One region of the Pantoea sp. R13S299 genome, then DNA from elsewhere that is predicted to be linked to it. Evidence: predicted binding sites of a transcription regulator. Region 1 holds the regulator's gene; each other region holds the start of a gene.
What was found. Region 1 encodes sigma-54, which starts transcription at its own class of promoters, with help from an activator protein. Its sites were predicted from a motif close to GTTGGCACANNTTTCGCTNT; they were not measured.

Region 1 (8,001 bases):
CTTGCGGTACTGGAGTCAAATCTGATGGCGCGCGATCAGAAAGGCATTGCCGAAGAGGGGCACAAAATCAAAGGGGCGGCGGGTTCGGTCGGGCTGCAGCGTTTGCAGTTGCTGGCGAAACAGATTCAGAGTCCGGAGTTGCCGGCATGGTGGGACAATGTCGTTGAATGGATTGATGAGCTGAAGCATGAGTGGCGGCACGATGTGCAGGTATTACGCGATTGGGTGTCAGAGCAGGAAAAGTGATATTCCAGAAAAAAATGACCCCAGCCGAGGCCGGGGTGCGCGAATACTGCGCCAACACCAGGGAAATCATTGCGGCCGCTATGATATGAATAATTGATGCAGCCGCAGGGTATTGGTTAACACTGTCATCACCTTAGCAAATTCATCTTCTCATGCGACAAGATTCATTAAAATTTGTGATATTGAGCAGCGTTTAAATACAGAAAACATTAATTTGGCAACACAGTCAAGTAAGGAATCAATTTCTGTGCTGCGTTGCTGTTATTTTAATCAGTTTTGCCTCTTTTCGTGTAGTTTTAAGGCTGCTGTGCAGCGAAGCGGTGGCCGGGTAGCAGTAAAGTGAGCCAGCGTTAACATTTGCCTCTTCAGGGCGGCTAAAACGCTGATATTGCAAGCGCGCAGCCTGAAATGATACGAATTATCCAAAACGATTTGGAATGATAAAAAAGAATCTAAAAGTTTGTCCTTTTCTCTTCCTGACATGAGAGTTACTGCTGGAAGGAAACAGTGCCATAACAGCCACAAGTCAGTCCGTTAAGCGCTGTTTAATTATACGTTATAACGATAATTCTGATTAAGCTTTGGACAGCACTGGATTAAGAAAAAAATAACAGTTAAGTATATTGAATGATTTATCCAGGTGCTTATTACTCATTATTAACTGTTTATCTGGAAAGGTGCTAAGCAGGGTCAATCAATGGAACCGATTCCTTTTTTTCGGAAGTCCTTGAACTATTTCGAACTGTTGCAGCATTTTGATGCAAAATGATTGAATAAAGTCTGGAAACTACCGCCTCGTTTTCAGCGATAATCGTAAAAAGAGTGCTTTAATGGCACTGATTACATGAGTGATTGATTAACGTCTGAAACAAGTATGGGAAGATTGCATGAACAAGCATAAAGGAAGCGTCGGACAGCGTATCAGACGTATTGTTGTTCGCGTGCTGTTGGTATGGCTGGGAGTATGGCTGGCGGGAATTTTGCTTTTTTCATTCTTACCGGTGCCGTTCTCGGCGGTGATGGCTGAACGACAGATCGGTGCCTGGTTACGCGGTGATTTTAGTTATGTCGCCCATTCAGACTGGGTTGGCCATGACGAGATTTCGCCCTGGATGGGACTGGCGGTTATCGCCTCAGAAGATCAAAAGTTTCCCACTCACTGGGGCTTTGATGTCGCGGCGATTGAGTCCGTACTGGATAAGAGCGACAACCGGATGCGCGGGGCGTCCACGCTGTCACAGCAGACGGCGAAGAATCTGTTTCTCTGGGATGGTCGCAGCTGGGTCCGCAAAGGTCTGGAGGCGGGTCTGACGGTAGGGATTGAGACAGTCTGGACAAAGCGGCGCATTCTGACCGTCTATCTCAATATTGCAGAGTTCGGGCCGGGCATCTTTGGCGTTGAGGCAGCTTCGCAGCGCTACTTCCACAAGCCAGCCAGCCGGCTGACCGCAGCCGACGCCGCTTTGCTGGCGGCAGTTCTGCCTAATCCAATTCGTTATCGTGCTGCTGCGCCCTCCGGTTATGTCAGAGAGCGGCAGCAGTGGATACTGCGTCAGATGCGCCAGTTGGGCGGCGAGGGCTTCCTGCAGCGTAATAAGCTCGATTAAGCCTTAATCTTCATCGAAGCCCGCTTCAAAAAGCTCAATGACCGCAGCCAGCGCCGGAACTTCCTCCGGGCCGCTGGCTTCAATCTCAATATGCCCGCCTTTAGCCGAGTCGAGCATCAGCAGCGCAATCACGCTGCTGGCTTCGGCTTCCGTGCCCGCTTCATTACGCAGCAACACTTCGGCATCAAAGCTCTGCACCAGCTCAAATAACTTCATTGCCGGACGAGCGTGCATGCCCAGCTTATTTTTGATTTCTACAGTTTGTCGGACGGTCATGATTTGCGCTTTTCCAGCGTGCGATGGCGTGACTGAACATTCTTACCGCGCGAACGGAAGTAATCCGCCAGCTGTTCTGCGATATAGACTGAACGGTGTTTGCCACCGGTGCAGCCAATCGCCACGGTAAGATAGCTACGGTTATTGGTTTCCAGCATCGGCAGCCAGAGTTCAAGGTAGCTGCGCGTCTGGTAGATAAAGTTATGCACTTCAGTGTGACGATCAAGGAAGGCCGCCACCGGACGATCGAGGCCGGTCATCGGGCGCAGTTTCGGATCCCAGTGGGGGTTGGGCAGAAAGCGCACGTCAAACACATAATCAGCGTCGATCGGGATGCCATGTTTGAAGCCAAAGGATTCAAACACCATGGTCAGCTCGCGTTCACGCTTGCCGAGCAGGCGGGTACGCAGCATCTCTGCCAGTTCATGCACCGACATCTCTGAGGTATCGATAATCAGATCGGCACGCGAGCGCAGCGGCTCCAGCAGATCGCTCTCTTCATCGATGGCGCTCTCCAGCGACAGGTTTTTGCTGGAGAGGGGATGCAAACGGCGCGTATCGCTGTAGCGACGAATCAGGGTGTTGCGATCGGCATCAAGGAACAGCAGCTGAGGTGAAAATGTGTCAGGCAGATTATTCAGTGCGGTTTCAAAAATTTCCGGGGATTCAGGCATGTTACGCACGTCGATACTGACCGCTGCCGAAATATTGCGCTCAGCCAGTGAGTTAGCTAACTCAGGCAGTAGCACGACCGGCAGGTTATCAACGCAGTAGAACCCCATATCTTCCAGTGCACGGAGTGCCACTGACTTCCCCGAGCCTGAACGACCGCTAACGATCATCAGCACCATGACCTTCTCTCCCGTTTTAAAACCGGCTCCCGGCCGGTAAAGACGCGTTACTGCTCTGTCTGGACTTCCGTAATAATGGCGTAGAGCTCTTCATCACTCTGCGCAGCTCGCAGACGACGGCAGACCGTTTTATCTGCCAGACGCTTCGCCACCAGTGACAGGGTGTGCAGGTGTGTTTTGCACTGGTCAGCCGGGACCAGTAAAGCAAACAACAGATCGACTGGCTGGTTGTCGACGGCATCAAACGCAATCGGCTGTTCGAGGCTGATAAACACCCCAACCGCGCGCAGCGTATCCTCTTCCAGCTTGCCGTGAGGAATGGCTATCCCGTTACCAATACCGGTACTGCCCATGCGTTCTCGGGTCAGGATCGCTTCGAAAAGCGTCTGGTGCGGCAGGTTGAGCTGCTTAGCGGCCAGTTCGCTGATGATTTCCAGCGCACGTTTTTTGCTCTGGCAGTGTACGCCGCTGCGGGTGCAGTCTGGCGAAAGCACTGTGCTCAATTCCAGTGTGAGATCGTTGTTCATTATCGTTTCACTTGCGTGTTCACCAGGCCATTCACCGCCAGCGCGTCTTAACGCCTGAGACAAACGGCGCTTGCTCAGATGACAAAACGGGGCGGATTATCCGCCCCATCCTGTCGGCTCTGCGCGCGAGGCGCGCGTCGCTAGCGTGAAGGTTAGTGTTTTTTCAGTTTATCTTTGTGTTTGGTCAGCTGACGGGCGAGCTTGTCGATCAACCCATCAATTGCCGCATACATATCTTCCGCTTCGGATGTGGCGTGCAGCTCGCCACCATTCACGTGTAGGGTTGCGTCCGCCACCTGAGTGACTTTCTCAACCTTCAGGACAATATAGACCTGATTGATATGTTCAAAATAGTGTTCCAGTTTGGCAAATTTACCGTTAACGAATTCACGCAGAGGCGCAGTGATTTCAACGTGTTGCCCGGTCAGGTTCAGCTGCATAGGTCTTCCTTCTCATTTCTTTCAAACCAGTTGTTTACGCTGGTTCGATGGCGGGATGGATAAAGACTCACGATATTTGGCGACGGTACGCCGTGCCACCATAATCCCCTGATCAGATAACATGGAGGTCAGTTTACTGTCGCTCAAGGGTTTGGCTGGATTTTCCGCCGAAATTAATTTCTTCACCAGGGCACGAATCGCTGTCGAGGAGGCTTCGCCGCCCCCTTCAGTATTGACGTGACTGGAGAAAAAGTACTTCAGTTCAAAAATGCCACGCGGGCTGTGCAGATATTTCTGCGTGGTCACACGGGAAATTGTCGACTCGTGCATCTCAACGGCCTGGGCAATATCCGCCAGCACCATCGGACGCATAAATTCTTCACCCTGCTCGAAAAACGCCTGCTGCTGCTCAACAATGCAGCGCGTCACTTTCAGCAGCGTATCATTGCGGCTTTCCAGACTCTTAATCAGCCAGCGGGCTTCCTGAAGGTTGCTGCGAATGAACTGGCTGTCGCTGTCGTTGCGCGTCGCGCCGCCCATTGCCGCATAGTGCTGATTAATCTTGAGGCGCGGCACGCTGTCGGCATTGAGTTCAACCGTCCAGCGGCTGCCGACTTTACGCACCAGCACATCGGGAATGACATACTCCGGCTCGCTGGTGTTGATCGACTGACCCGGACGCGGGTCCAGGGACTGAATCAGCAGCATCGCCTCTTTCAGCACCTCTTCTTTGAGGCGCGTCACCCGCATCAGGCTACGGAAATCGTGATTGGCCAGCAGGTCGAGATGTTCGCTGACGATCAGGCGTGCTTCTGCCAGCATCGGCGTTTCAGGCGCATATTGCGACAGCTGAACCAGCAGACAGTCACGCAGATCGCGCGCGCCAACACCAATAGGATCAAAGCGCTGGATGCGTTTCAGCACCGCTTCAACTTCATCCGCTTCAAGCTCATCGTTGCCGATACTGTCGAGGATCTCCTCAAGCGAAACGGTGAGATATCCGGTGTCATCGATAGCATCGACGATAGAAGTGGCAATAGCGCGATCGGTGTCACTGAAAGGCGTCAGTCCGACCTGCCACATCAGATAGTCCTGAAGTGACTGTGTGGTTTCGCCCTGATAAACCGGTAACTCATCATCCTGATAATCGGTGCCAGTGCCGGAAGGCGTGCCCGCGGTGTAGATCTCATCCCAGGTGGCATCCAGCGGCAGTTCATCGGGCATCTCTTTCTGCTCAAGCGCTTCCCGTGTATCCAGCGCCTCAGACTCCGACGATTCCCGGGAGTCGATCTCTTCATGCAGATCAGTCTGCTCAAGCAGCGGATTGCTTTCGAGTGCAAGCTGTAACTCCTGCTGGAGTTCAAGCGTAGAGAGTTGCAGCAGACGAATCGCCTGCTGCAATTGTGGAGTCATTGCCAGCTGTTGGCTGAACCTGAGTTGTAAACCTTGCTTCATAGACAGGATGGTAGTTCCCAGGTAAACATCGGTATTAACGACACCTTATCAGAGTCTGAACTCTTCACCCAAATAAACCCGCTTAACCTGCTCATCCGCAAGAATTTCATTGGGTGTGCCATGCGCAATCAGGCGTCCCTGGCTGACGATATAAGCCCGCTCACAGACCGCTAACGTTTCACGTACGTTATGGTCGGTGATCAGCACGCCGAGGCCGCTGTCACGCAGATGCTCAATGATTTTCTTGATGTCGATAACGGAGATCGGGTCAACACCGGCAAAAGGCTCATCCAGCAGGATGAATTTAGGATTAGCGGCCAGCGCGCGCGCGATCTCAACACGACGTCGCTCACCACCTGAAAGTGCCTGACCCATGCTGTCGCGCAGGTGCTCGATGTGGAATTCTTCCATCAGTTCACGGGCGCGATCCTGGCGTTGCTCTTCGGTCAGATCATCACGAATCTGCAGTACCGCCATCAGGTTATCGTAGACGCTGAGGCGACGGAAAATCGACGCCTCCTGCGGCAGATAGCCGATGCCACGACGCGCACGTGCATGCAGTGGCAGGATACTGATATCTTCATCATCAATAACAATGCGGCCAGCGTCACGCGGGACAATGCCCACCACCATGTAAAAGGTGGTGGTCTTACCGGCACCGTTCGGACCCAGCAGGCCGACAATCTCGCCGGACTTTACCTGCAGACTGACATCTTCTACCACGCGACGGCCTTTATATGCCTTCGCCAGGTTTTCTGCGATTAATGTGGCCATAGCTATCAGTTACTCTTCTTTCCGGTGTTGGACGTACCTTTATCCTGAAGTTGCGACGGCACCAGGACGGTGGTGACGCGCTTGTTCTGGCCCTGGCTGTAAGCCTGCATTTTCTGCTCTTTTACCAGGTAGGTAATACGATCGCCTTTGATGTTGCTGTCCTGCTGCTCAATGAAAGCATTGCCAGTCAGTTCAACGAAATCGTTAGCCAGTTCGTAGTGCAGTTTTGAGGCATGGCCCTGAACCGGTTTGCCGCTGTCCTGCATCTGATAGAAAGTAGCGGGGTTACCGTAGGCATCAACGATGGTTTTCTTGCTGTCGCCGCCAGGACGGGTCACCACGACTTTATCCGCCGTGATTTTGATTGAACCCTGCGTCACGATGACATTGCCGGTAAAGGTCGCGACATTGCCCTGCAAATCCAGCGCCTGATTCTGCGAGTCAATATTGACGGGCTTATCCGAGTCACCGGTCAGGGCAAGCGCCGGAACGCTGGTTGCCAGCAACATGCTGGCCAGTAAAAGCTTCAGGCTATTTTTGTTCATTTTGAATTTCATATGAGGTTTTGACCTTCTCGATTAACTCGGCGTTTTTTGTCCGTAAATTGCCGCGCATTTTCATGCCGATGGAGTTAAAACTGCGGCCATACAATGTCACCTGGTCATCAGAAGTAACGTCCTGAGTGACAAGATTGATCTGCGCGTTATCCGTTTTAATACGCTCAAGCTGAGAATCCTGCGTCAGCGTATTCAGCTCAACATGGCCATACAGATAAAGCATACGATCTTTGGTGAGCTTTGCTTTATCTGCACGTAGCGTCCAGGTAGGAATTTTGTTCTCATCATAAGTGGTCATCACCGGATTTTCGAACCAGCTCAGCTCCTCATCCGAGAAATAAGTCACTTTGTCAGAGACCAGTTTATATGACAGCGCGCCCTGCGGGTTGTAAACCACAGTGTGTGAATCCGCACTGGTATAGGTCGGCGACTGACTGCCCGTATCGACTGGGGTGCCATCGTCATCCTGGTTAGTAAGATTCCAGCCGATCAAAACCAGTGCAATCAAGGTCAGAATCAGCGTTATCCAACGCCTGCTTTTACTCATACTGATTGCCCTTTGGCATCCTCAAATTTGTTCTGCGCCATTAAGATCAGGTCACATACTTCGCGAACCGCACCGCGTCCACCGGCGATCCGCGTAACATAATGCGCGCGTGGCAGCAGGATAGGATGTGCATCCGCCACCGCCACACTTAATCCCACTTTCGCCATAACCGGCCAGTCGATCAGGTCGTCACCGATATAGGCGACCTGTTCGCCGGAAAGAGACAGTTTATCCAGAAGTTCACGATAGGCCAAAAGCTTATCGGATTGTCCCTGATAAAGATGACGGATGCCGAGCGTTTTGCAGCGATCTTCCATCAGGCGGGCATTGCGGCCGGTAATAATAGCCACTTCCACATCGGAGGTCAGCAAACAGCGCACGCCGTAACCGTCCCGCACGTTGAATGCCTTCAGCTCTTCGCCATTATTCCCCATGTAGATCACCCCGTCGGACATCACGCCATCGACGTCGCAGATCAGCAGACGAATCTTGCTGGCGCGCGCCATAACGTCAGCAGTGACCGGGCCATAGCAGGTTTCAATCGGGGGAGTTGCCTGTTGCATTTTCTCTTCCTGTTCAGACTACGCCAGCGCGCAGCATGTCATGCATATGTACCACACCGAGCAGACGGTCGTCATCGGCCACCAGAATCGAGGTAATGTTTTTAGTCTGCATCAGGTTCAGGGCTTCAACCGCCAGCATATTTGGCCGGACGCGAATG
Region 2 (8,001 bases), on a different contig from region 1:
TAGGCGGATTTGTCGGCGGTGCTTTAGCGGCGTGGGAAATGGGCAACTGGTGGAAATAGAAATGGAAGAAGTCACTACACTATCCCTGTCAGAAGTTAATGAGGCAACAGATATCGCCCAGGCTCGTTCCGAAGTTTTGATTGGCGGCATCTCAACGGGAATTATCATCCCTGGAAAAGTGCTTGAAGGTGCGATAAGAATTGATGAACGCCGCTATCTTTTATTCATAACAGATGACGTTCTTTTTGAAGAGATGCTGACGCTCCTGCTGTTAGATCTCTCTCAGGGAATTTTAGAGGAACTGACGATTGGGGGTAGTTATACTTCAGGTCATTTCGAGGCTTTGAAAGTTTCACCCCATTCTGCAAGCTTCCACTTCATCGGTGATACCACGTGGACAGTAAAAGTATCAGCATCTCCAACGTTTAAATTCCCCTTTTCCGATCCTCCCGGAGTAAGGCGCCCAATGGGATTCAGAAAATACATTGATATCAACGCTAACCCTGCGTCAGCCAAAGCAGATGGTAGTCGATAGGGCAACCTTAAGACCCTTTTCCCTATCAGTAGATCAGGCAATAAGGCAGCGGACAAAACGGCATAGGTATACGCTTAGGAATATCAGTTAGGAGTGCGACTGCTGCCCGCGTTATTGCTTAGCCAGTTAATCTCGCTACGTGCTTAACCCGGTCAAGGACAACACTGTCAAACGTCGGAGAAAGCTCTTCACGACAGATACGCAACTTAATGACACATAGCATCGACGGGCTCACGTTTAGCAGGGCTGACTGCCAATTAGGATCTGCAAATCCGGTAAACGCCGCACCGTGTGATCCAATTTACTTTTTGCCGCTGCCACATCATTTCAGCATTGTCTCCTATTTATCCAGCACCAGTTCCTTTCAACAATCAGTGAGAATGTAAAAGTTTTCTACTAACGTAATTTATGGCACTGAAATGGTTGGCCGTACCTGAAAAAAGCATACAATCGTGCTGTTTGTCTTTTAAACGCATGAGGTCACATTATGGATGATGGCATAAAGATCGCGATGTCCCCTGTTCAACTTGCTGCCGCGCTTTCTGATAAGACAGTGACAGAGGCGGAAACAATGAGTAACCGCCTGTTCGGGGGTTTGGGGCTTGTCATGGGTTCACTCGAACTGGCTGGTGCAACTGCTCTGTGTATTGCACCTGAACCTACCGGATTAACAAAAGCAGGATGTGTTGTCGTCGGCGCGCATAGTCTCGATAGCATTAATGCTGCTGCAAATCAGCTCATTGTGGGCAGAGACACTCGCACAGCAACATACGAGGCAGCAACAGCAATTGCCAAATCCTTTGGAGCAGATGACGATACTGCGATGAAAATCGGCCTTACTGTCGATATCGCTGTTCCACTAGGATTTGCACTTGGTATCGGCGCAAGCCGGGTAGCAGCAGTAAGGGCTGGCCGCATCAAACTTACTGAGCATGAGTCAGTCACGGGTTTGAAACCCGGCGGGCATACGCTTTCCACACATGTTGGCAAAAGCGATGCAGAGCTATTATCCCGCTTTGAAGCCAATAAGCGTTTGCAGTATTCCACCACCTTTACCAACGTGAAGGTAGCCGAAGAAGCCATATCGAGAGCGATTTTTGCTAATCGGGACGTTATAAAATCGGCCCTTAGCGGAGGCAGGCAGGGAGCCAGGCTAACTATACGCAATGCATCTGGCAAAGCGATTGGCTACGGTTTCCGGCGCGGGAGTAACCAGCGAATAGTCATGACAAATGTGAGAGTTGTTATAGAGTTTCAGCAATATAACGGCAAACTCTATTACATTCTCACTGCATTCCCGGATCTATAGGTACAAAATGCAGAAATTCCACTTTCTTGACCAACTGATTTTCAGTTATTTCAACCAGGACGCAGACATCATTAATGATGGCGAGGATACGGTCGAAGGCATAGTACGGCTATTCAAAAAGTCAGTACCAGACTGGATGCTTAAAGATCTCGTCGAAGAAGTTGATGATTTTATCTCAGCCTATGGTGACGGTGCTGAAGAGGAGTTCAGGAAACGATATGGGTTTGATTTTGCCCCTGAACTTTGGGAAACCACGGCTTATGAATTCCTGATGACTGTTCGTCAGATCTCGTCAGAGAAATGAGGCTTTTAGGAATCTATTTTTTAGTTGATGGTGAAAATAACCCTCATTGAATTACTGAGAGCCCGCAAGGTGAAAGCCTGGCGGGCTTTTTTGTATCTTCAATTTGACCAGCGAAATCTTAAAGCAGCCGGGACCCCAACCGTCCCGGCCACGATTCAACGCTAAAAACTATAATCCACAGCCGCAAAATACCTTCTGCCATCTTCGTTATAGCTGTAGTCGTCGCGGTTGAGATCTTTATCAGTCAGGTTCAGAACCCCTGCACGGATCTTGAACGCTTTATTCACCTTATACGACCCGCCGGTATTCCAGATGGTGTATCCGCCCGGCGTAGCGTTGCCGTCGGTTACGGTGCGGCTTTTGCCTTTGTAATTCGCGGAAAGATAGAAACTCCAGTCCTCCAGCGGTTTCCAGTCGAGTGTCGCATTACTGGTGTGGAACGGCAGTTCGGATAACGGTTTGTTGCCGCCGTTACTCCGGTCGCGGGCGTCGTTGTAGGTGTAATTCAGTTTGAGGTTCAGCTTGTCGGTGACCGGCAGACCGAGTTCAGTTTCCAGCCCACGGATGCGTGCTTTATTCACGTTGTAATAACGGAAAATCGGATTGCCGCTGGCATCAAATCCGGCGAAGTTCTGATAGGTCTGCGCCAGGTTGCGGTTAGGGATGCGGATAACCGTAATCATGTCGTCGATGTCGTTCTGGAACACCGTCGCACTGGCGGTCACATCTTCGAGCAGGCCTTCCTCACCGGCATAATACAAACCGAATTCCACGCTTTCGCTGGTTTCCGCTTTCAGGTCTTTACTGCCGACAACACTACAACTGCCGCGGCAGGAGGAACTTAGCCAGTCGGGGCTGAGCTGCAGCAGAGAAGGCGCTTTGAAAGCGGATGCCCAGCCGCCTTTCATCGTGATGGTATCAGTCGCGTTGTAGACCAGATAAGCACGCGGGCTCCAGTTGACGCCGTAGTTTTCGTGGTCATCCATACGCACGCCGCCGGTCAGCGCCAGGTTTTCGAAGATGTGCCATTCATCTTCAAGGAACAGCGCGTACTGGTTCGCCTGCGTGCTGCCGCCGTTTTTCATATTTACCGCGTCTTCCAGTTTATCGTTACGGTATTCGCCGCCGAACGTCAGGAATTGGGCGTAATCACCCAGCGGGATCACGACTTTGCCGTCAAGGGAATTGTTTTTCGAGGTGATGGTTTCGGCGTTTTTATTTTCGATTTTTTCACCGTAGAAACGCAGTTCAGTGTTCGCCACTCCCCAGCGGCCATTGTGGCCGAGCGAGTAGTTTTCACGCTCGATACGGTTTTTATCCAGCGTGTCAGAATCACGATCCTGACGATCCATCCCGTAACCAAACGTGATGTCCTGATCTTTGTCCGGCGTCAGTGAGAATTCGACGTTGGCGTTGCGCGATGTGTAGCCTTCGATACGCGGCTGACCGGTGCTGCCGCTGGCAGAACTGGCTTGATCTTTCTCACGTTTACCCAGCGCACCGTAAACTTTCACGCCCAGTAAATCGTCGACCAGCGGGCCGCTGGAAAAAAAGTTACCGTTGCCGCTGTCGCCGCGATCACGGTGTTCCTGAACGGTGGTATCGGCGCTCAGCGTGCCGTGCCATTGCGTACCGACTTTACGGGTAATGATGTTGACCACGCCGCCCAGCGCGTCGGAGCCGTACAGGGACGACATCGGCCCGCGCACCACTTCAATACGTTCAATCGATTCCGCCGGGATCCAGCTCAGATCGAAATCGTTATGGCGGAAAACGGCGTTGCGGGAATTAACACGTTTGCCGTCGACCAGGATCAGCGTATAGCCGCTGCCCAGTCCGCGAATGCTGACGCCCTGACGGTTGTCGCTCTCATTAGTGATCTGTACGCCGGGAACCTCTTTCAGCACGTCTTTCAGGTTTTGTACCGGTTTCTTCTGCAGATCTTCGCGGGTGATGACGCTGATACTGGCAGGCGCATCTTTAAGGTTCTGTACAATCGAAGAAGCAGTAACCACCATCTGCTCTTCATTTTCTTTCACTTCGCTGGCGTCTTCCGCCATCGCCGGCATCGCTGCAGCAATCAGTTGTGCGAGCAGCCCGGCTTTAACGGCCGGTGTAAATTTAATCTTAACCATCTCTTCTCTCCGTGAGATAAATGGCCCCGGCAGCCGGGGCAAAGTCCCTTTTACTCGGTCCAGTAAGTGCCGGTCGGTTCGACGGCAAGGAACTGTTTATAGAGTTGTTTTTGCGTTTGCTGCGGATCGAGATCGGCAAACTTCTGCGGATAAAATGCTTTGGCGAAGAACTGCACGGCCAGCACGTTATAGGGGGAGTTGTAGTAGTTATGCCAGATGCCAAAACTGCGGCCATCTTCGACAGCTTTCAGCGTGCTAATGCCTTTACGGGCCAGCAGCGGCTTCAGGCTGGCGCTCGCCTGTTCGGGTGTAGTCTGCGCGCCCAGCACTAAACCGGCGGGGAGTGGATCGCCCGCTTTCGGCGGCTTCGCTCCTCCGCTGACCAGATAGACATCCGGCTGCGCGGCGATGACTTTCTCCAGATTCACCTGACCAAGCGCGCCAGGCAGCAAGGGTTTAGCGATATTCACGCCGCCCGCCAGATCGATAAAATCACCCATGTTGCCGTTACCGGCTGAGCGGCAACATTCATCCGCTGTCGAGGCGCGCAGTTCGATAAAGACTTTCGGCTTACCCTGCTGAGGAATATTGCTGGTCACATCGATGACGCGTTTGATGTTGTCCTGATAAAAGCGGATATAGTCCTGCGCCTGCTTCTCACGGTTCAGGACTTTGCCCAGCAACTCCATACTTGGCAGGGTGTTTTTAAGCGGAGAAGTGCGGAAATCGACAAACACCACGGGCACACCGGCGCTTTGCAGCTGTTTCACCAGCTCACTGCCTTTGCCCGGCCCATGACCTGACAAACCGAAGATCGCCAGCTGCGGATTCAGCGTCAGCACTTTTTCCGGGCTGATGGTGTCGGCACTTGTCGTGCCAATTAGCGGGATATTGTCGATTTGCGGAAATTTCGCCCGATAAGTAGCGTAAGTTTGCGGGTCAAGCTTACGGAAATCGCCCTGCCAGCCGACGATACGGCCAAAAGGTTTCTGGCCTTCGAGCAGTGAAAGAGCGAAGAACAACCGGCCCTCTCCGAGTACGACACGCTGAACATCATCCGGCACCGTGACCGTGCGCCCCGCCACGTCTGTAACGGTGACCGCCTGTGCTGTGAGACTGATTAAACCAAAGGTGAGACCGGCAGCCATCTTTTTGCCGGAAAGCGCTTTAAATATTCTCTGCTGATAATTCATCTTCTTCCGATTCCTTTTCGTTTCCCTGAAGAAGACAAAACAATAATGAAAACGATAACGGTTATCAATTCGATTTACATACAAAACAGACTACGCCGTTAAGCGCCATATTAAGACACTCCCGCACAGAGCCTGCACCAAAACGGGGCTTTTAACGCTGCAACATCACGACTTTGCACCGTTCCGCTTCTTCTTATGCTGGCACAGTTTATGCTTGGATAGATTCACAGCCTTTAACGTCTGCGAGGTGACGATGCTGAATATCAATCTCTCCGCTTCACCCTTTTTTGATGAGATGCTTCTGGCTGAAGGCGAACACCGTGACCACTACGCCGCCTACTGGCAATGGCTGCAACAGGCTGATCACCTGGCTATACAGCGCAAGCGGGAAGAAGCCGCCCTCCTGTTTCACCGGGTAGGGATTACGTTCAATGTCTACGATGATGATAATGGTGCTGAACGGTTGATCCCGTTCGACAGCGTGCCACGTATTATCCCGGCCGCCGAGTGGGCCATGCTCGATGCCGGCATCCGCCAGCGTGTGCAGGCGCTCAATGCCTTCCTCTACGATATCTACCATGAGCAACATATTCTGAAGGCGGGAATCATTCCGGCAGAACAGGTTCTGGCTAACGAACAGTATCAACCCTGTATGCAAGGCGTTGATCTCCACCGTGATATCTATGCACATATTGTCGGCGTGGATATGGTGCGCAACAGTGATGGCGAATATTACGTCCTGGAAGATAACCTGCGTACCCCCTCCGGCGTCTCTTATATGCTGGAGAACCGCAAAATGATGATGCGGCTCTATCCGGAACTGTTTGCGCAGCAACGCATTGCTCCCGTAGAACGCTATCCGTCGCATCTGCTACAAACGCTTCGCGAAAGCTCACCCATTAACGATCCTACCGTGGTGGTATTGACCCCAGGCCGCTTTAACAGCGCTTACTTCGAACACAGCTTCCTGGCCCAGCAAATGGGCGTTGAACTGGTTGAAAGCGCCGATCTGTTCGTTAAGGATGGCATGCTGTTCATGCGCACGACTGCCGGGCCATGCAGAATACATGTGATCTATCGTCGGGTTGACGACGCCTTCCTCGATCCACTGGCGTTCCGCCCGGACTCCATGCTCGGCGTACCGGGCCTGCTGTCAGTTTACCGGGCGGGCAATGTCGTCCTGGCCAACGCTATCGGCACTGGCGTGGCTGATGACAAGTCTATCTACCCCTACGTACCGGATATGGTGCGCTTTTATCTGCACGAAGAACCGATCCTCAACAACGTGCCAACCTGGCAGTGCAGGCATAAAAATGAGCTGTCGTATGTGCTGGCCAACCTCGAAAAAATGGTCGTGAAAGAGGTTCACGGCGCTGGCGGTTACGGCATGTTGATTGGCCCCGCCGCGAGCAAAGCTGAGCTTGCCCACTTCCGTGACCTGTTGCTGGCGCGTCCGCAGAATTACATCGCGCAAAACACGCTGGCGTTGTCCACCTGTCCCACTTTTGTCAACGACGGCCTGGCACCCCGTCATATCGATCTCCGACCCTTTGCGCTCAGTGGCGCGGAGATCCGACTGGTGCCCGGCGGGCTTACCCGCGTCGCCTTGATGGAAGGATCGCTGGTTGTCAATTCGTCACAGGGCGGCGGAACCAAGGACACCTGGGTACTGGAGGATGATCTATGCTGAGCCGGACAGCGAGTGAACTCTATTGGATGGCCCGCTATCTGGAGCGGGCGGAAAATATCGCCCGGGTGCTGGACGTCACCAACAAGCTGTCGATGATGCCCATCCGCAACGGGGGTAATCATGATCTGCTGGTACCGCTCAACCTGACCAGCACCACCGAGTTGTATGCTGAGACCTGGCCGACACTGACGATGCCCAATCTGGTCAATTTTTTCGCCCTGGATAGCCGGAACTACAGCAGTATTTTCAGTTGTCTGCAGATGGGCTGGAACAACGCGCATGCCGTACGTGGCAGCCTGTCATCCGAAGTCTGGGAATGTATCAATGCCACCTGGATCGCGATGAAATCGATACGCCGTCAGGGTATCGGCTCAGACGGTGCAGACGCCTTCTTTGACTGGGTGAAAGAGCGATCTCATCTGTTCCGGGGTGCCATGTTCGGTACCCTGCTCCGCAGCGACGCGATGCACTTTATCCGTCTCGGGACGTTGCTGGAACGGGCTGATGGCACCGCGCGTCTGCTGGAGGTGAAAAACAGACTGATGGATATTGATGACGATCCAGTGCGCGAATATTACCGCATGGACACATTGCTGCAGGCGGTAAGCGCGCGCGAAGCCTACCATAGTATTTATAAGCAGCCCCTGAGCCGGGATACCATCACCGAACTGATGATCCTGCGCAACGAGCTGCCACGTTCATTGCTGGCGTGTATCAACGATATGGTTCAGCAACTGGAGCTGATTGGTGGCCGTGCAAACCAGCCACGCCGCCTCGCGCACATCCTGCACGCCGAGCTGCGCTTCAGTTCCATGAAAGACCTGAACAGAATCGG
Region 3 (8,001 bases), on a different contig from region 1:
GCGGTTAAAGTCGATATCGATAATCACATTGCCCAAATCAAAGATATACAGCATGGTGTCTCTCCTTCTGTTCCCTGGAGTATTCACTCTAGCGGCAAAAGTGCAGGCTGAACAGGCACGCGCGGAGAGAAAAGCGTAAACGCCAGAAGGTGGCTAAAGTGCGCAGCAACTCACACAAATATTCGCTGGCCCGGCTGGAGAATCCCGAATTGCAGGCAAAAAAAAGCCCCGCAAGCGGGGCTCTTTATCATTTAAAGGCGCAGTTATGCGTCTTTAGGACCACGTGAAGCACGTTTACGGTCGTTTTCAGTCAGGTGACGTTTACGGATACGCACTGACAGTGGAGTCACTTCGACCAGTTCGTCATCATCGATGAACTCGATCGCCTGTTCCAGCGTCATTTTCTGCGGTGGAACCAGGGTCGTTGCTTCATCAGTACCTGAAGCACGCATGTTGGTCAGTTTCTTACCGGTCAGACAGTTAACTGTCAGATCGTTAGAACGGCTGTGAATACCGATGATCTGGCCTTCATACACTTCTGCACCATGGCCCAGGAACAGCTTACCGCGATCCTGCAGACCGAACAGTGCGAACGCGACCGCTTTGCCCTGACCGTTAGAGATCAGTACGCCATTCTGGCGCTGGCCTACTTCGCCCGGACGGATATCGTCGTAATGGCTGAAAGTAGAGTAGAGCAGACCGGTACCGGAAGTCATGGTCATGAATTCGTTACGGAAGCCAATCAGGCCACGGCTTGGGATCACGTAGTCGAGACGTACGCGGCCTTTGCCATCCGGATCCATGTTTTTAAGATCGCCTTTACGCTCGCCCATGGCTTGCATAACGGAACCCTGATGCGTTTCTTCGATATCCAGCGTGACGTTTTCGAATGGCTCCTGTTTACGGCCATCGATTTCGCGGAAGATAACTTTCGGACGGGATACCGCCAGCTCGAAACCTTCACGACGCATATTTTCGATCAGAACTGACAGGTGAAGTTCACCGCGACCTGATACGCGGAACGCGTCAGAGTCTTCAGTTTCTTCAACACGCAGTGCCACGTTGTGAACCAGTTCTTTGTTCAGACGCTCAAGGATCTGACGTGAAGTCACGTACTTACCTTCTTTACCGCAGAACGGTGAGGTGTTGACGTTAAAGAACATGGTTACAGTTGGCTCATCGACGCTCAGTGCTGGCAGCGCCTGCACGTTCTGTGGATCACAGATAGTGTCAGAGATGTTCAGCTCGCCCAGACCGGTGATAGCAATGATATCGCCCGCTTCTGCCAGATCGCTGTCGATACGCTCAAGACCCAGGTGAGTCAGGACTTTACCGACTTTACCGTTACGGGTTTTGCCTTCGCTATCGATGATAGTGACTTGCTGGTTAGGCTTAACTTTACCGCGCTTGATACGGCCGATGCCGATCACGCCCAGGTAGTTGTTGTAGTCCAGCTGAGAAATTTGCATCTGCAGCGGGGCATCAGACTCAACCTGCGGAGGTGCAACGTGGTCAACGATTGCCTGGTACAGCGGGGTCATATCGTCAGCCATGTCGGTGTGCTCAAGACCTGCAATACCATTCAGCGCAGAGGCGAAAATGATAGGGAAGTCGAGCTGTTCGTCAGTGGCATCCAGGTTTACGAACAGGTCAAATACCTGATCAACAACCCAATCCGGACGCGCACCAGGGCGGTCTACTTTGTTGATAACCACAATCGGCTTCAGACCATGCGCGAACGCTTTTTTGGTCACGAAGCGGGTTTGCGGCATAGGGCCATCCATCGCATCTACAACCAGCAGCACCGAGTCCACCATGGACATGACGCGCTCAACTTCACCACCGAAGTCGGCGTGTCCCGGGGTATCAACGATGTTGATACGGTAGTCATTCCACTTAATGGCGGTGTTTTTTGCGAGGATGGTAATCCCACGCTCTTTCTCCAAATCATTGGAGTCCATCACGCGCTCTGTTGCTTCGGTACGGGCATCAAAAGTACCGGATTGTTGCAGCAGTTTGTCAACCAGGGTGGTCTTTCCATGGTCAACGTGCGCGATGATGGCGATGTTACGCAAATTTTCGATCACAGCTTTGCCTCAGGCATTAGAAATAGCGCGTTATTGTACACTGATTAAGCGGAAGACTGAACACCATCACACTTTTCACTGAAAGTTTATTAGATAGACGCAAATTTGCCCTGTTCCCGGTGCAGAAAATGCACTAAGTTGGTCTTATGCACCAAAATAGTGCCAGAAGATCACCATAAAGCACCTTAATGGTGCAACAAAACCACCGTGGTGCAGCCGCTTTATGACAAAAAGGTGCAGCACAAGGCGATTTAAGCAACATCGGGAAAGTTGGCACAGAATTCGCTTTATCTAAATCAAGCGTAAACGCCAGTCAGATGTCGGTTGAAGAGCGTGCCGGAAGAGGTTGGTCAGGGAGTGGTTTTCCCGCAACGGATTCCGGAAACGACGTTTCCTCGCCATGTAGATAATGAAAGACCATTTCCAGGAGAGTTGAGTATGTCCGCTGAACACGTTCTCTCGATGATGAACGAGCATGAAGTTAAGTTTGTTGACCTGCGTTTTACCGATACTAAAGGTAAAGAACAGCACGTTACGATCCCTGCTCACCAGGTAAACGCTGACTTCTTTGAAGAAGGCAAAATGTTCGATGGTTCGTCTATTGGCGGCTGGAAAGGCATTAACGAATCAGACATGGTGCTGATGCCTGACGCCACCACGGCAGTCATGGATCCTTTCTTCGAAGATTCTACGCTGATCATCCGTTGTGACATTCTTGAGCCAGGCACTATGCAGGGCTACGACCGCGATCCACGTTCTATCGCTAAGCGCGCTGAAGATTACCTGCGCTCTTCCGGCATCGCGGATACCGTGCTGTTTGGACCAGAACCAGAATTCTTCCTGTTTGATGACATCCGTTTCGGTTCATCGACTTCCGGTTCACATGTGGCTATCGACGATATCGAAGCGGCATGGAACACCGGTAAAGAGTACGAAGGCGGTAACAAAGGTCACCGTCCAGGTCTGAAAGGCGGCTACTTCCCGGTTCCACCAGTAGACTCATCACAGGACATCCGTTCTGCCATGTGTCTGACAATGGAGCAGATGGGCCTGGTTGTTGAAGCGCATCACCACGAAGTGGCGACTGCAGGTCAGAACGAAGTGGCAACCCGCTTCAATACCATGACCAAAAAAGCCGACGAAATTCAGATCTACAAATATGTCGTGCATAACGTTGCCCACGCTTACGGCAAAACGGCGACCTTTATGCCGAAGCCAATGTTTGGCGACAACGGTTCAGGCATGCACTGCCACATGTCACTCTCTAAAGGTGGCCAGAACCTGTTTGCCGGCGATAAGTACGGCGGCCTGTCTGAAATGGCACTGTTCTACATCGGCGGTATCATTAAGCACGCTAAAGCGATCAACGCCCTGGCGAACCCGACGACCAACTCTTACAAGCGTCTGGTCCCGGGTTACGAAGCACCGGTTATGCTGGCTTACTCTGCCCGTAACCGTTCAGCCTCAATCCGTATCCCGGTTGTTGCCAGCCCGAAAGCTCGTCGTATCGAAGCGCGCTTCCCGGATCCAGCGGCTAACCCATACCTGGCGTTCACCGCGCTGCTGATGGCTGGCCTGGATGGCATCATCAACAAAATCCATCCTGGCGACGCGATGGATAAGAACCTGTATGACCTGCCACCGGAAGAAGAAGCTGAGATTCCAAAAGTTGCAGGCTCTCTGGAAGAAGCGCTGAACGCACTGAACGAAGACCGCGAGTTCCTGACCCGTGGCGGTGTATTCACTGACGAATCGATCGATGCTTACATCGAACTGCGTAAAGCAGAGATGGATCGCGTTCGCATGACGCCACACCCGGTTGAGTTCGAGCTTTACTACAGCGTCTAACTGGTCAAACGATTTTGTTGCCGTGGAAACTTTTAGCCCATCTCCGGATGGGCTTTTTTCTCCGCGAATTCACCGTTCATTCGCCCTCTTTTCGGCTTTAAGACTAAAATGCACCTAATTAGTGCAGAGGAACGTTGTATGGCAACTGGCTCTCTGCCCGATGCAGGGCAGATTCTCAACGCTTTAATCAACAGTATTTTGTTGGTGGATAACGATCTGGTTATTCATTACGCCAACCCGGCGGCGCAGCAATTACTGGCGCAAAGCTCACGCAAACTGTTCGGCACGCCGTTACCGGAATTAACTGGCTACTTTTCGCTGAATATCGAGGTGATGCGCGAGAGTCTTGAGGCTGGCCAGGGATTTACTGACAGTGAGGTCACGCTGGTGGTAGATGGTCGCGCGCACATTATGTCGCTGACCGCCCAGCGGTTACCCGATGGCTTAATTCTGATGGAGATGGCGCCGATGGATAATCAGCGTCGCCTCAGTCAGGAGCAGTTACAGCACGCCCAGCAGGTGGCCGCTCGCGATCTGGTTCGCGGCCTGGCCCATGAGATTAAAAATCCGCTGGGCGGATTGCGCGGCGCGGCACAGCTTTTATCCCGCGCCCTGCCCGATCCCTCGCTGAACGAATACACCAAAGTGATTATTGAACAGGCAGACCGGTTGCGGAATCTCGTTGATCGTCTGTTAGGGCCGCAGCAGCCGGGCATGCACATCACGCAGAGCATTCATCAGGTGGCCGAACGGGTGGTCAATCTGGTGTCGATGGAGCTGCCGGAGAACGTCTCGCTGGTGCGGGATTATGATCCCAGCCTGCCGGAACTGCCGCACGACCCCGACCAGATCGAACAGGTGCTGCTTAACGTGGTACGCAATGCGCTTCAGGCGCTGGGCGACGACGGTGGCACCATTATTATCCGCACCCGCACGGCTTTTCAGCTGACGCTGCACGGCACGCGTTATCGCCTGGTCGCACGAATTGATATTGAAGATGATGGCCCCGGCATTCCGGCCCAGCTGCAGGATACGCTTTTTTATCCGATGGTCAGCGGACGTGAAGGCGGAACCGGTTTAGGCCTCTCCATCGCCCGTAGCCTGATTGATCAACATTCAGGAAAAATAGAATTTAACAGTTGGCCGGGACACACCGAATTTTCGGTTTACCTGCCTATTCGCCAGTGAGGTTTCTATGCAACGAGGGATAGTCTGGATCGTCGATGACGATAGCTCCATCCGCTGGGTGCTTGAACGCGCGCTCACTGGAGCCGGTTTGAGCTGCGCGACTTTTGACAGCGCAAGCGAGGTGCTGGATGCCCTCTCAACCAAGACCCCGGACGTTTTACTGTCAGACATTCGCATGCCCGGTATGGATGGTCTGGCGCTGCTGAAACAGATTAAACAGCGTCATCCGATGCTTCCGGTCATCATAATGACAGCGCATTCGGATCTGGATGCCGCCGTCAGCGCTTATCAGCAGGGTGCCTTTGATTACCTGCCTAAACCGTTTGATATCGATGAAGCCGTTGCGCTGGTTGAACGTGCTATCAGTCACTATCAGGAGCAGCAGCAGCCGCGTAATCAGCCGGTCAGCGGACCGACCACCGATATCATTGGTGAAGCTCCCGCGATGCAGGATGTGTTCCGCATCATCGGACGGTTATCGCGCTCTTCGATCAGCGTGCTGATCAACGGCGAGTCAGGTACCGGTAAAGAGCTGGTGGCGCATGCGTTACATCGCCATAGCCCGCGCACCAAAGCGCCGTTTATCGCGCTGAACATGGCGGCGATCCCCAAAGATTTGATTGAGTCAGAACTGTTTGGTCACGAGAAAGGTGCCTTTACCGGAGCGAACCAGATTCGTCAGGGCCGTTTTGAGCAGGCGGATGGCGGCACGCTGTTTCTGGATGAGATCGGTGATATGCCGCTGGATGTGCAGACCCGTCTGCTGCGCGTGCTGGCCGATGGTCAGTTCTATCGCGTCGGTGGCTATGCGCCGGTGAAAGTGGATGTGCGTATTATCGCGGCGACCCACCAGAACCTGGAATTACGCGTACAGGAAGGCAAGTTCCGTGAGGATCTGTTCCACCGCCTGAATGTTATTCGCGTGCACCTGCCGCCTCTGCGTGAGCGTCGTGAGGATATCCCGCGTCTGGCGCGTTATTTCCTGCAGGTAGCGGCCCGTGAGCTGGGCGTGGAAGCGAAGATTCTGCATCCGGAAACCGAAACAGCCTTAACCCGGCTGCACTGGTCCGGTAACGTGCGTCAACTGGAGAACACCTGTCGCTGGCTGACGGTGATGGCTGCGGGTCAGGAAGTGCTGATTCAGGATCTGCCCGGCGAACTGTTTGAATCCAGCACCCCGGAAAATCCGGTGCAGTCGTTGCCTGACAGCTGGGCAACGCTGCTGGCACAGTGGGCCGATCGTGCCCTGCGTTCCGGTCATCAAAATCTGCTGTCGGAGGCACAGCCAGAGATGGAGCGTACGCTGCTCACCACTGCGCTGCGTCATACGCAAGGCCATAAGCAGGAAGCGGCACGTTTGCTGGGCTGGGGACGAAACACGCTGACGCGCAAGCTGAAAGAGCTGGGCATGGAATAAGCGGTTTGGTACGGGCTGGCGTCATCTGCCAGCCCGTTTCTTCAGATAACGCGAGAGAACTGCTGCTGACGCGCTTTCTGGCGCAGATAGCGATCAAAGCACATGCAGATATTGCGGATCAGTAACCGGCCAATCCCCGTCACCTCCAGTCCGCCAGCCGTTTGTACCACCAGCCCGTCAGCGATTAACGGTTTCAGCAGCGCCAGGTCCTCAGCAAAATAGTCACTGAAGCAAATTCCCCATTGTGTTTCCGTCGCGGCGAAATCCAGCGAGAAGTTACAAATCAGCGTTTTAATCACGTCACGCCGCAGGCAATCATCATCGGTTAAGGCGATACCGCGCCACAGACCATTTCCCTGTTGTTCCACACAACTGTACCAGGTATTCAGGTCTTTCTGGTTCTGCGCATAACTGTCGCCAATCATGCTGATAGCAGAGACGCCAAGCCCCAGTAAGTCACTGTCGCCCTGCGTCGTGTATCCCTGGAAATTGCGATGTAACTGCCCTTCACGCTGCGCGATGGCCAGCTCATCCTGCGGCTTCGCAAAGTGATCCATTCCGATAAACTGGTAGCCCTGCTGAGTCAGCGTCGCAATGGTCTGCTGCAGGATATCCAGCTTTTGCTGAGCGGTAGGCAGTTCATCCTCTTTGATTTTACGCTGTGCCGCGAACATCGCCGGCAGATGCGCATAGTTAAACACGCTAAGGCGATCCGGGTTCAGCGCCAGGACCCGCTCCAGTGTCCAGGCAAAGCTGGCGGGCGTCTGCAGGGGCAAACCATAGATCAGGTCGATGCTGGTTGAACTGAAGCCCTGTTCACGGGCGCGCGCCATCAGACCGAAAATGACCTCTTCGTCCTGCATCCGGTTAACCCGTTCCTGCACCGATTTATTGAAATCCTGCACACCCATACTCAGACGATTGAACCCCAGCGATCGCAGGTGATCAATCACATCAAGCTCAATTTCCCGGGGATCAACCTCGATCGACATTTCGGCATCATCGGCCACGCTGAAGTGTTGCTTCAGCAAACCGACCAGGCGCGAGATCTGCGCATTGTCGAGAAAGGTTGGCGTGCCGCCACCCCAGTGAAGCTGCGTGACCTGACGCTGACGAAACAGCGGCGCACGCTGAATAATCTCCTGCTCAAGCACATCCAGATAGCGGTCCGCTTTGTGGCGCTGACGCGTCACGATCTTATTGCAGCCGCAGAAGTAGCAGAGACGATGGCAGAAGGGAATATGGACATAAAGCGACAGCGGACGGTCGGGATAACGCGCTACAGCACGCTGGAAATCAGTTTCCGCATACTGCGCGCTGAACTCCAGCGCGGTGGGATAAGAGGTGTAACGCGGGCCAGCGTAATTGTATTTTTCAATTAACGCCTGATCCCACTCAATCTGCTGCGATGGCATGCTCACTCCTTCCGGTGACGTCGTCTGAGAGAAGGTCGCGAAGAAG
Region 4 (8,001 bases), on a different contig from region 1:
GTCAGCCTGAAACGCATCGGCGTGATCTGCGCCCTGTAACAGGTCATACACCAGTGCCAGGTCTTCAACCCGCCTCGCCAGCGGACCGATGTGGTCAAGGCTGGCGACAAACGGATGGCTGCCGCTGCGTGACAGGCGGCCAAAGGTGGGCTTGAGACCAAAAATACCGCACAGCGAGGCAGGCACCCGAATCGAGCCATTGGTGTCGGTGCCCAGTGAAAAGTGGACCAGACCGGCGGCGACGGCAGCCGCAGAACCGCCTGACGAGCCGCCCGCCACGCGGCTCAGATCGCGCGGGTTGTGCGTCGCACCATAGTGAGTGTTTTCGGTAGTAAAACCATAGGCGTAGGCATCCATGTTCAGCATGCCCGACAGCAGCGCACCCGCCTGGCGCAGTTTCCCGACGGCAAACGCATCTGCCTGTGCCGCAGGGCGATCGCGGAACAGACTGGCACCGGCCAGCGTGCTGTGACCCGCCACATCAAACAGGTTTTTCACCGCATACGGGATGCCCGCCAGTGGTGGCAGGGTTTCGCCGCGCTGCCGCTGCGCATCAATCTCGCTGGCCTCTTTTAACATGCGCGGCCCGGTCACTTCCGTCCAGGCATTCAGCGCCGGATTATGCTGCTCAACCGCCTGCAGCGTGCTCGTCGCCACCTCCAGCGCGCTGATCTCACCCTGCTGGATCGCCCGTTGCAGGGTCTGAATCGAAACATCACCTAATCTCATGCCCGGTATACTCCTGCCACTTCCAGCCGGTCATCCAGCGGAAACGCCATCAGCGGCGCCGCCAATTCTGCGATGCGCGACAGCTGGATCAGCAGTTCTGCGCGGCGGGCGTCATCCAGTTCCAGTTGCAGGATCTGCTCCATATGGCCGATGTAGCTGGTCCAGTCGTGTTGATTCATGATTCGCTCCTGTTAAAAACCGGCGGCGCTGCCGTTACTGCGCGGATCGCTTGCGCCCTCAAACATGCCGTTGCTGTGACGCACAATCGCGCCCGCATGGCCCACGGATTCGCTGAAGTCCGGCAGTAGCTCCACCTCATGGCCCCACAGACGCAGCATCAATACCGTTTCGTCGTCAAAGCGGCCTTCCAGTTTCAGCGAGTCTGACAATTGCCCCCAGGTCCGGCCCAGCAGCCAGCGCGGCGCACTAACCGCCTGCTGTAACGGCAGGCCCTGGATCACATGGCGGGTGAAAATCGCCGCCTGGGTCTGCGGCTGTCCATCTCCGCCCATTGCGCCATACACCATTGTCCGGCCATCTTTCAGCCGTGCGGCGGCAGGATTCAGGGTATGGAACGGCTGCTTGCCGGGCGCCAGCGCCAGCAGGTGCTCAGGATCGAGGCTGAATGCCGCGCCCCGGTTCTGCCAGGTAATGCCCGTGCCGGGCAGCACCACACCGCTGCCAAACTCGTGGTAGATGCTCTGAATAAAGGAGACAGCCAGACCGCTGCTGTCCATTACGCCCATCCAGACCGTATCGCCCGGTCCGCGTCCGTTACCCCAGGCTGCCGCTTCTCCATCGGTGATCTGGCTGGCGAGCGTGGCGAGGTGATCGCTATCCAGCAGCGCCTGCAAATCTTCGGTGACGTGACGCGGATCGGTGATGTGTTTGTCGCGCAGGGCAAAGGCTTTCTTGGTGGCTTCAACGATGCGGTGCACCGTCTGCGCCTCGTCAGCCTCCGCCATCTCCAGACGATCGGTGATGCCGAGGATCGCCAGCGACACCATGCCCTGCGTCGGCGGGGCAATATTCCAGATGTCGCCTTCGCTGTGGGTGAGATGCAGCGGCGTCGTGCGGCGGGCGCGGTGCTGCTGCAGATCGGCCAGCGTGACCGGCATGCCGAGCGTGGCCATCTCATCGGCCATATGGTGAGCCAGCGGACCGCGATAAAAACTGTCGAGTCCCTCTTCGGTGAGCTGGCTCAGAGAGTTAGCCAGTGCGGGCTGGGTAAAACGGCTGCCCGGCTGCGGCACATCGCCGTCGGGCATAAAACTGGTGCTGAAACCGGGCTGATGCTGCAACTCACTGCGGAACGTCGCGGTGGCGGCGCTTTGTGAAGCGGTCACCGGAATGCCGTCGGCGGCGTAGCGAATCGCATCACGCAGCAGACGCGCTAGCGGCAGTGGCGGGGTGCCCATCTCCGCAGAGAGCGTCAGGGCCTCCTGCCAGCCGCTGACCGTTCCGGCCACGGTCAGCGCCGCTTTCGGCCCGCGATGCGGGATCTTCAGGTGATCGGCGTAGAAATCGCGGTGCGCCAGCGAACCGGCTGCGCCGCTGGCGTCGATAGCGACGGGATCGCCGCCGGGCGGCAGAATCAGCCAGAAACCATCGCCGCCCAGTCCGTTCATGTGCGGGTAGACCACGGCGATAGTCGCGGCAGCAGCCACCATCGCTTCAATGGCATTACCGCCATCACGCAGCACGGCGAGTGCGCTTTCACTCGCCAGATGGTGTGGCGTCACCGCCATCCCCTGCGGGGCCATATTGCTTTGAATCATCTTTTTCTCGTTCTTTGGGTGACAGAACCCATATCAAAGCAAGAGCTGTTCCAGTTTTCCCCCCGGCCTGACAATGCGCCGGTTAACCTGGCGTAAATTGTGCTAGCTTCTGCTGAAACAAAAGTTACAGGACGCCTTATGAAACAGCTTGATGAACGACTCAGAAGTCACTATCCCCAGCTCTCTCCACAGGAGCAGCGCATCGCCGACTTCGTGTTTGACCACTTCGATGACCTGATCAGCTACAACAGCGCCGAGCTGGCGCGGCTCAGCGGTGTGTCGAAAGCCACGGTCAGTCGGCTGTTTAAACGTCTGGGCTACGAGAAGTACAAGGATATGCGTGATGAGTTACGCATCCTGCGCCAGAGCGGCATGCCGCTGACCGATAACCGGGATGCGGTGCAGGGCAATACGCTGCTGGCGCGCCACTACAAGCAGGAGATGGCTAACCTGACGCAGTGGGTAAACAGCCTGGATGCCCGGCACTTCAACGAGGTCATCCAGCAACTGGCGCAGGCTAAGCGCGTGTTTATCATCGGCATGCGCAATGCCTATCCGGTGGCGCTCCATCTGCGCCAGCAGCTGGTGCAGGCGCGTTCACAGGTGCATATCCTGCCGCAACCGGGCCAGACGCTGGCTGAGGAGCTGGTGGATATCACGCTGGACGACATGGTGATTGTGATGGCATTTCGTCGTCGTGCGCGCATCATTCGTCCGCTGATGCAGCAGCTCCAGGCTGCCGGTGTCCCGATGCTGGCGCTGTGTGAGCCGCAGGCGCAGACGGTGATTGCGCTGGCGCGCTGGCAGCTCTGTACGCCGCTGGATAGCGTCTCCGCCTTTGACAGTTACAGTGCGGCCATGAGTCTGGTAAACCTGATCGCCAATGCCCTGCTGCATGAAATGCTGGCTCAGGGACGTCAGCGTATTCATCAGATCGCCGATCTTTACCAGCAGTTCGACGAGCTGGAGCACCGTTAACAGGCACCATTTTGGTGCTTTGCCCCATTTCAGAACACGCCCCTTACGGCGTAGTCGCCCCGATTACGCCCGATTTCTGCTGAACTCTCTGCTGCTTAACCCTTTTTCTGTTGCCGTCCGCATTGGCACATTAGTTGCAGATTGCATGTCAAAGAATCTTTTGTTTCACGTTAATCTCACCGGGGTGCATAATGAAAAAAGTTTTATTGGCGGTTGCGACAGCGGCATTACTGATGGCTCAGGCGGGAAGCGCGCTGGCCGATCAACTGCAGGATATCCAGAAACGCGGCGTCATCCGCGTTGCCGTGCCGCAGGACTTCCCGCCGTTTGGCTCGGTCGGCACGGACCTGCAGCCGCAGGGATATGACATCGACACGGCAAAATATCTTGCTAAGCAGATGAAACTTAAGTTGCAGCTGGTGCCGGTCAGCAGTGCCAACCGCGTGCCTTATCTGCAAACCGACAAGGTCGATCTGGTCATCTCCAGCATGGGTAAAAATGCTGAGCGTGAGAAAGTTATCGACTTTACCCGCGCCTATGCGCCGTTCTTCCTGGGCGTATTCGGTCCGAAGGGCGATGAAATCAAAGCGGCCTCAGCCCTGAGCGGCAAGTCGATTGGCGTCACGCGCGGTGCGGTAGAGGACATGGTGCTCAGCGAAGTGGCCCCGAAAGATGCGCAGGTGAAACGCTACGAAGACAACAACACCACGCTGTCTGCGTATCTCTCCGGTCAGGTGCAGTATGTCGCAACCGGCAACCTGGTCGTCGCCGCCATTGCGCGCCAGAATCCGGCCAAAGCGCCCGTCGCGCAGTTCATGCTGAAAGATTCACCCTGCTTTATCGGCCTGAAGAAAGATGAGCCAGCGCTGAAAGCCAAAGTGAATGAGCTGATTGAGCAGGGCATCAAAGATGGCACCCTGAATAAACTGTCAGAAGAGTGGCTGAAAGCGCCGCTGCCCGCCAACCTCGGCGCCTGAGGACGGATTCATGACCGGGCAACTTAACTTTCCCGCCCTGTGGCCTTACTGGCCGGAGCTGCTCTCCGGTCTGTGGGTCACCATCCAGCTGACGGTGCTGGCGACCACCGGTGGTGTGGCGCTGGGCATTGCGGGTGCGGCGCTGCGCAGCGGCAAACCCAGCTGGATGAGCCGCCTGTGGGGCATCTATGTCGAGCTGATCCGCAATACGCCGTTCGTGGTGCAACTGTTCTTTATCGTTTTCGGTCTGCCTGCGCTGGGGATGAAACTCACCGCGGGCGAGGCGGCGTTGCTGGCGATGCTCATCAACCTCGGGGCCTACAGCACCGAGATTATCCGCGCCGGGATTCAGGTGACGCCTAAAGGGCAGTGGGAAGCGGGACGGGTGCTGGGATTAACCCGCAGCCAGACGTTTCTGCGGGTCGTGCTGCCGCCTGCGTTACAGCGCATTTATCCGGCGCTGGTAAGTCAGTGCATCATCGTAATGCTGGGCTCATCGGTGGTGTCGCAGGTCTCCTATGAGGAGCTAACCTTCGCTGCCAACCTGATCCAGTCGCGTACCTTCTTAAGTTTTGAGGTCTATCTGGTGACCACGCTGATCTACCTGGCGTTGTCGATAGCGATGCGCCATCTGCTTCTGGCGATTGGCCGTAAATGGTTTGGAGTGCAGCCATCATGATGACGACCTTTACCGACTGGGACATCCTGCGCAACCTGCTGCTGGCGGCGCGCTGGACCCTGTTACTGTCGCTGGTGGCTTTTGTCGGCGGAACGCTGGTGACGCTGCCGCTGCTGTTTCTGCGTCTGCTGCAACGTAAGTGGCTGACGCGCGTGATACGGGGTTACACCGCGCTGTTTCAGGGCACGCCGCTGCTGATGCAGCTGTTCCTGGCGTTTTTCGGCGTTGGCCTGTTTGGTATTGATGTCGCGCCCTGGACCGCAGCCTCGCTGGCGCTGACTTTTTACACCAGCGCCTTTCTGGTCGACATCTGGTACGGCAGCATCCGCGCCCTGCCGAAAGGGCAGTGGGAAGCGTCGCGTTGCCTCGGCCTGACCTTTGGTCAGACGCTGTGGCGGGTGGTGGCACCGCAGGCGATCCGTATCGGTATCGCGCCGACTGTAGGATTCGCGGTGCAGGTGATCAAGGGCACCGCGCTGGCGTCGATTATCGGCTTCATCGAGCTGACGAAAGCCGGCACCATTCTGAACAACGTGACCTATCAGCCGTTTAAAGTCTTTGGGCTGGTGGCGCTGGGCTACTTCCTGATGTGTTATCCGCTGTCTCGCTACAGCCAGTATCTGGAGAAAAAATTCAATGCCGCTCATCACCATTAATCAGGTGCAAAAATATTACGGCGACAACCATGTGTTGAAAGGCGTGGATCTGGATATCGACATGGGCGAGGTGATCTCGATCATCGGTCGTAGCGGATCGGGCAAAAGCACGCTGCTGCGCTGCATGAACGGGCTGGAAGGCTATCAGGAGGGCAGCATCAAGCTCGGCGGAATGACAATCACTGACCGCGATTCGCAGGCACGTGAAATCAGCCGCTCGGTCGGGATGGTGTTTCAGAGCTTCAACCTGTTCCCGCATATGACGGCGCTGGAAAACGTCATGCTGGCGCCGCGCCGGGTGCTGAAGAAAAGCGAAGCCGAGTGCCGGGAACTGGCCGCGCAGATGCTGGAGAAGGTCGGGCTGGGCGAACGTCTTAACTACTATCCTGCCAGCCTCTCCGGTGGTCAGCAGCAGCGCGTGGCGATTGCCCGTGCGCTGGCGATGACGCCAAAAGTTTTACTCTGTGATGAGATCACCTCCGCGCTCGATCCTGAACTGGTGGGTGAAGTGCTCAAAGTTCTGGAGCAGCTGGCGGCAGAGGGAATGACGCTGATCCTCGTCACTCATGAAATGAGCTTCGCCCGCGACGTGGGCGATCGTGTGGTCTTTATGCATCAGGGGCGCGTCTGGGAGCAGGGTGACAGTAAAACGCTGTTCGCCCAGCCGCAGACGCCGGAGCTGAAGCAGTTTATCTCTTCGGTTCGTCTCTGATTATCTGGAAAAGGAAATGATGATGGATATAACGCAATACCCGCAACTCAATCCGCCACAGCGTCTGCTGATGGGACCGGGACCGATCAACGCCGATCCCCGCGTGCTGCGCGCCATGTCGAGTCAGTTGCTGGGTCAGTACGATCCCGCGATGACCCACTATATGAATGAAGTGATGGCGCTCTATCGCGGCGTGTTCCGCACTGAGAACCGCTGGACGCTGCTGATTGATGGCACCTCTCGTGCCGGTATCGAAGCGATTCTGCTGTCGTCTATCCGCCCTGGCGACAAAGTACTGGTGCCGGTGTTTGGCCGCTTCGGTCATCTGCTGTGCGAAATTGCCCGCCGCTGTCGTGCGGAAGTTCACACCATTGAAGTGCCGTGGGGCGAAGTTTTTACCCCGGACCAGATCGAGGATGCGATCAAAAAAGTGCGCCCGCGCCTGCTGCTGACGGTACAGGGCGACACCTCGACCACCATGCTGCAGCCGCTCGAGCAGTTGGGGGCAATCTGCAAACAGCATGGCGTGCTGTTCTACTGCGATGCCACCGCTTCGCTGGCGGGAAACGCGCTGGAAACGGATGCCTGGGGACTGGATGCCGTCTCGGCGGGGATGCAGAAATGTCTGGGCGGCCCATCGGGCACCTCGCCGATCACCCTGAGCGCAGAGATGGCCGCGGTGATTCGCAAACGCAAATGCGTTGAGCAGGGGATCCGCACCGAGGCGCATCAGGATGGCGAAGAGGAGATGATCTACTCCAACTATTTTGATCTCGGCATGATCATGGATTACTGGGGACCGGAGCGGCTCAACCATCATACCGAAGCCACCAGTGCGCTGTTTGGCGCGCGTGAGTGCGCCCGTCTGATCCTGCAGGAGGGACTGGATAACGGCATCGCCCGTCACAAACTGCACGGTGAAGCGATGCTGAAAGGCATTCAGGGGATGGGGCTGGAGACCTTCGGCGACCTGAAAAACAAAATGAATAACGTACTGGGCGTGATGATCCCCTCCGGCGTAAATGGCGATCAGGTGCGCAAGCTGATGCTGGAAGATTTCGGCATTGAGATTGGCACCTCGTTTGGTCCGCTGCATGGCAAAGTGTGGCGCATCGGCACCATGGGTTATAACGCGCGTAAAGATTGCGTGATGCAGACGCTGTCAGCGCTGGAAACGGTGCTGACCTATGTCGGTTATCGCACGCCGCAGGGTGCGGGCGCACAGGCTGCATGGGATCACTACGGGAGCCAGGCATGATGATGAGCGCCAGCGAAGCCCAGGCCGCTGCACAGCGCGTTATGGCGCGCTGCGATGCGCTGGCGGCGATCAGCGAAACGGCTGAGGGGCTGACCCGCGTCTACCTCTCGCCGGAACATCTGCGCGCCAACGCCTGCGTCGGTGAGTGGATGCAGGCGGCGGGGATGCAGGTGTGGCAGGATGAAGTCGGCAATATCTGCGGGCGCTACGAGGCGGCAGACGCGGGTGCGCCTG

Region 2: a site for sigma-54 is predicted at 5,674-5,693, ahead of ACN1CO_RS10815 (circularly permuted type 2 ATP-grasp protein). Genes of this name have one in related genera too.
Region 3: a site for sigma-54 is predicted at 2,357-2,376, ahead of glnA (glutamate--ammonia ligase). Genes of this name have one in related genera too.
Region 4: a site for sigma-54 is predicted at 2,543-2,562, ahead of ACN1CO_RS00090 (gamma-glutamyltransferase family protein). Genes of this name have one in related genera too.

The regions. Positions count from the first base shown of each region.
Region 1 is NZ_JBLYEF010000002.1:171,210-179,210, forward strand. Features, by position in the region: gene arcB (aerobic respiration two-component sensor histidine kinase ArcB) at 1-246, shown strand, start outside; gene mtgA (monofunctional biosynthetic peptidoglycan transglycosylase) at 1,134-1,853, shown strand; gene npr (PTS phosphocarrier protein NPr) at 1,857-2,129, opposite strand; gene rapZ (RNase adapter RapZ) at 2,126-2,980, opposite strand; gene ptsN (PTS IIA-like nitrogen regulatory protein PtsN) at 3,028-3,507, opposite strand; gene hpf (ribosome hibernation promoting factor) at 3,660-3,947, opposite strand; gene rpoN (RNA polymerase factor sigma-54) at 3,969-5,402, opposite strand; gene lptB (LPS export ABC transporter ATP-binding protein) at 5,451-6,176, opposite strand; gene lptA (lipopolysaccharide ABC transporter substrate-binding protein LptA) at 6,182-6,733, opposite strand; gene lptC (LPS export ABC transporter periplasmic protein LptC) at 6,708-7,280, opposite strand; gene kdsC (3-deoxy-manno-octulosonate-8-phosphatase KdsC) at 7,277-7,843, opposite strand; gene kdsD (arabinose-5-phosphate isomerase KdsD) at 7,857-8,001, opposite strand, start outside.
Region 2 is NZ_JBLYEF010000001.1:2,252,766-2,260,766, forward strand. Features, by position in the region: gene ACN1CO_RS10790 (hypothetical protein) at 62-535, shown strand; gene ACN1CO_RS10795 (RNase A-like domain-containing protein) at 1,023-1,844, shown strand; gene ACN1CO_RS10800 (contact-dependent growth inhibition system immunity protein) at 1,852-2,148, shown strand; gene cirA (catecholate siderophore receptor CirA) at 2,310-4,283, opposite strand; gene ACN1CO_RS10810 (ABC transporter substrate-binding protein) at 4,334-5,476, opposite strand; gene ACN1CO_RS10815 (circularly permuted type 2 ATP-grasp protein) at 5,730-7,166, shown strand; gene ACN1CO_RS10820 (alpha-E domain-containing protein) at 7,160-8,001, shown strand, end outside.
Region 3 is NZ_JBLYEF010000007.1:9,172-17,172, reverse strand. Features, by position in the region: gene yihX (glucose-1-phosphatase) at 1-54, opposite strand, end outside; gene typA (ribosome-dependent GTPase TypA) at 264-2,087, opposite strand; gene glnA (glutamate--ammonia ligase) at 2,526-3,935, shown strand; gene glnL (nitrogen regulation protein NR(II)) at 4,074-5,123, shown strand; gene glnG (nitrogen regulation protein NR(I)) at 5,131-6,540, shown strand; gene hemN (oxygen-independent coproporphyrinogen III oxidase) at 6,582-7,955, opposite strand.
Region 4 is NZ_JBLYEF010000001.1:12,095-20,095, forward strand. Features, by position in the region: gene ACN1CO_RS00080 (AtzE family amidohydrolase) at 1-729, opposite strand, end outside; gene hpxX (oxalurate catabolism protein HpxX) at 726-908, opposite strand; gene ACN1CO_RS00090 (gamma-glutamyltransferase family protein) at 921-2,507, opposite strand; gene hpxU (MurR/RpiR family transcriptional regulator HpxU) at 2,646-3,485, shown strand; gene ACN1CO_RS00100 (transporter substrate-binding domain-containing protein) at 3,677-4,462, shown strand; gene ACN1CO_RS00105 (amino acid ABC transporter permease) at 4,473-5,141, shown strand; gene ACN1CO_RS00110 (amino acid ABC transporter permease) at 5,141-5,797, shown strand; gene ACN1CO_RS00115 (amino acid ABC transporter ATP-binding protein) at 5,778-6,509, shown strand; gene ACN1CO_RS00120 (pyridoxal-phosphate-dependent aminotransferase family protein) at 6,532-7,767, shown strand; gene hpxK (allantoate amidohydrolase) at 7,764-8,001, shown strand, end outside.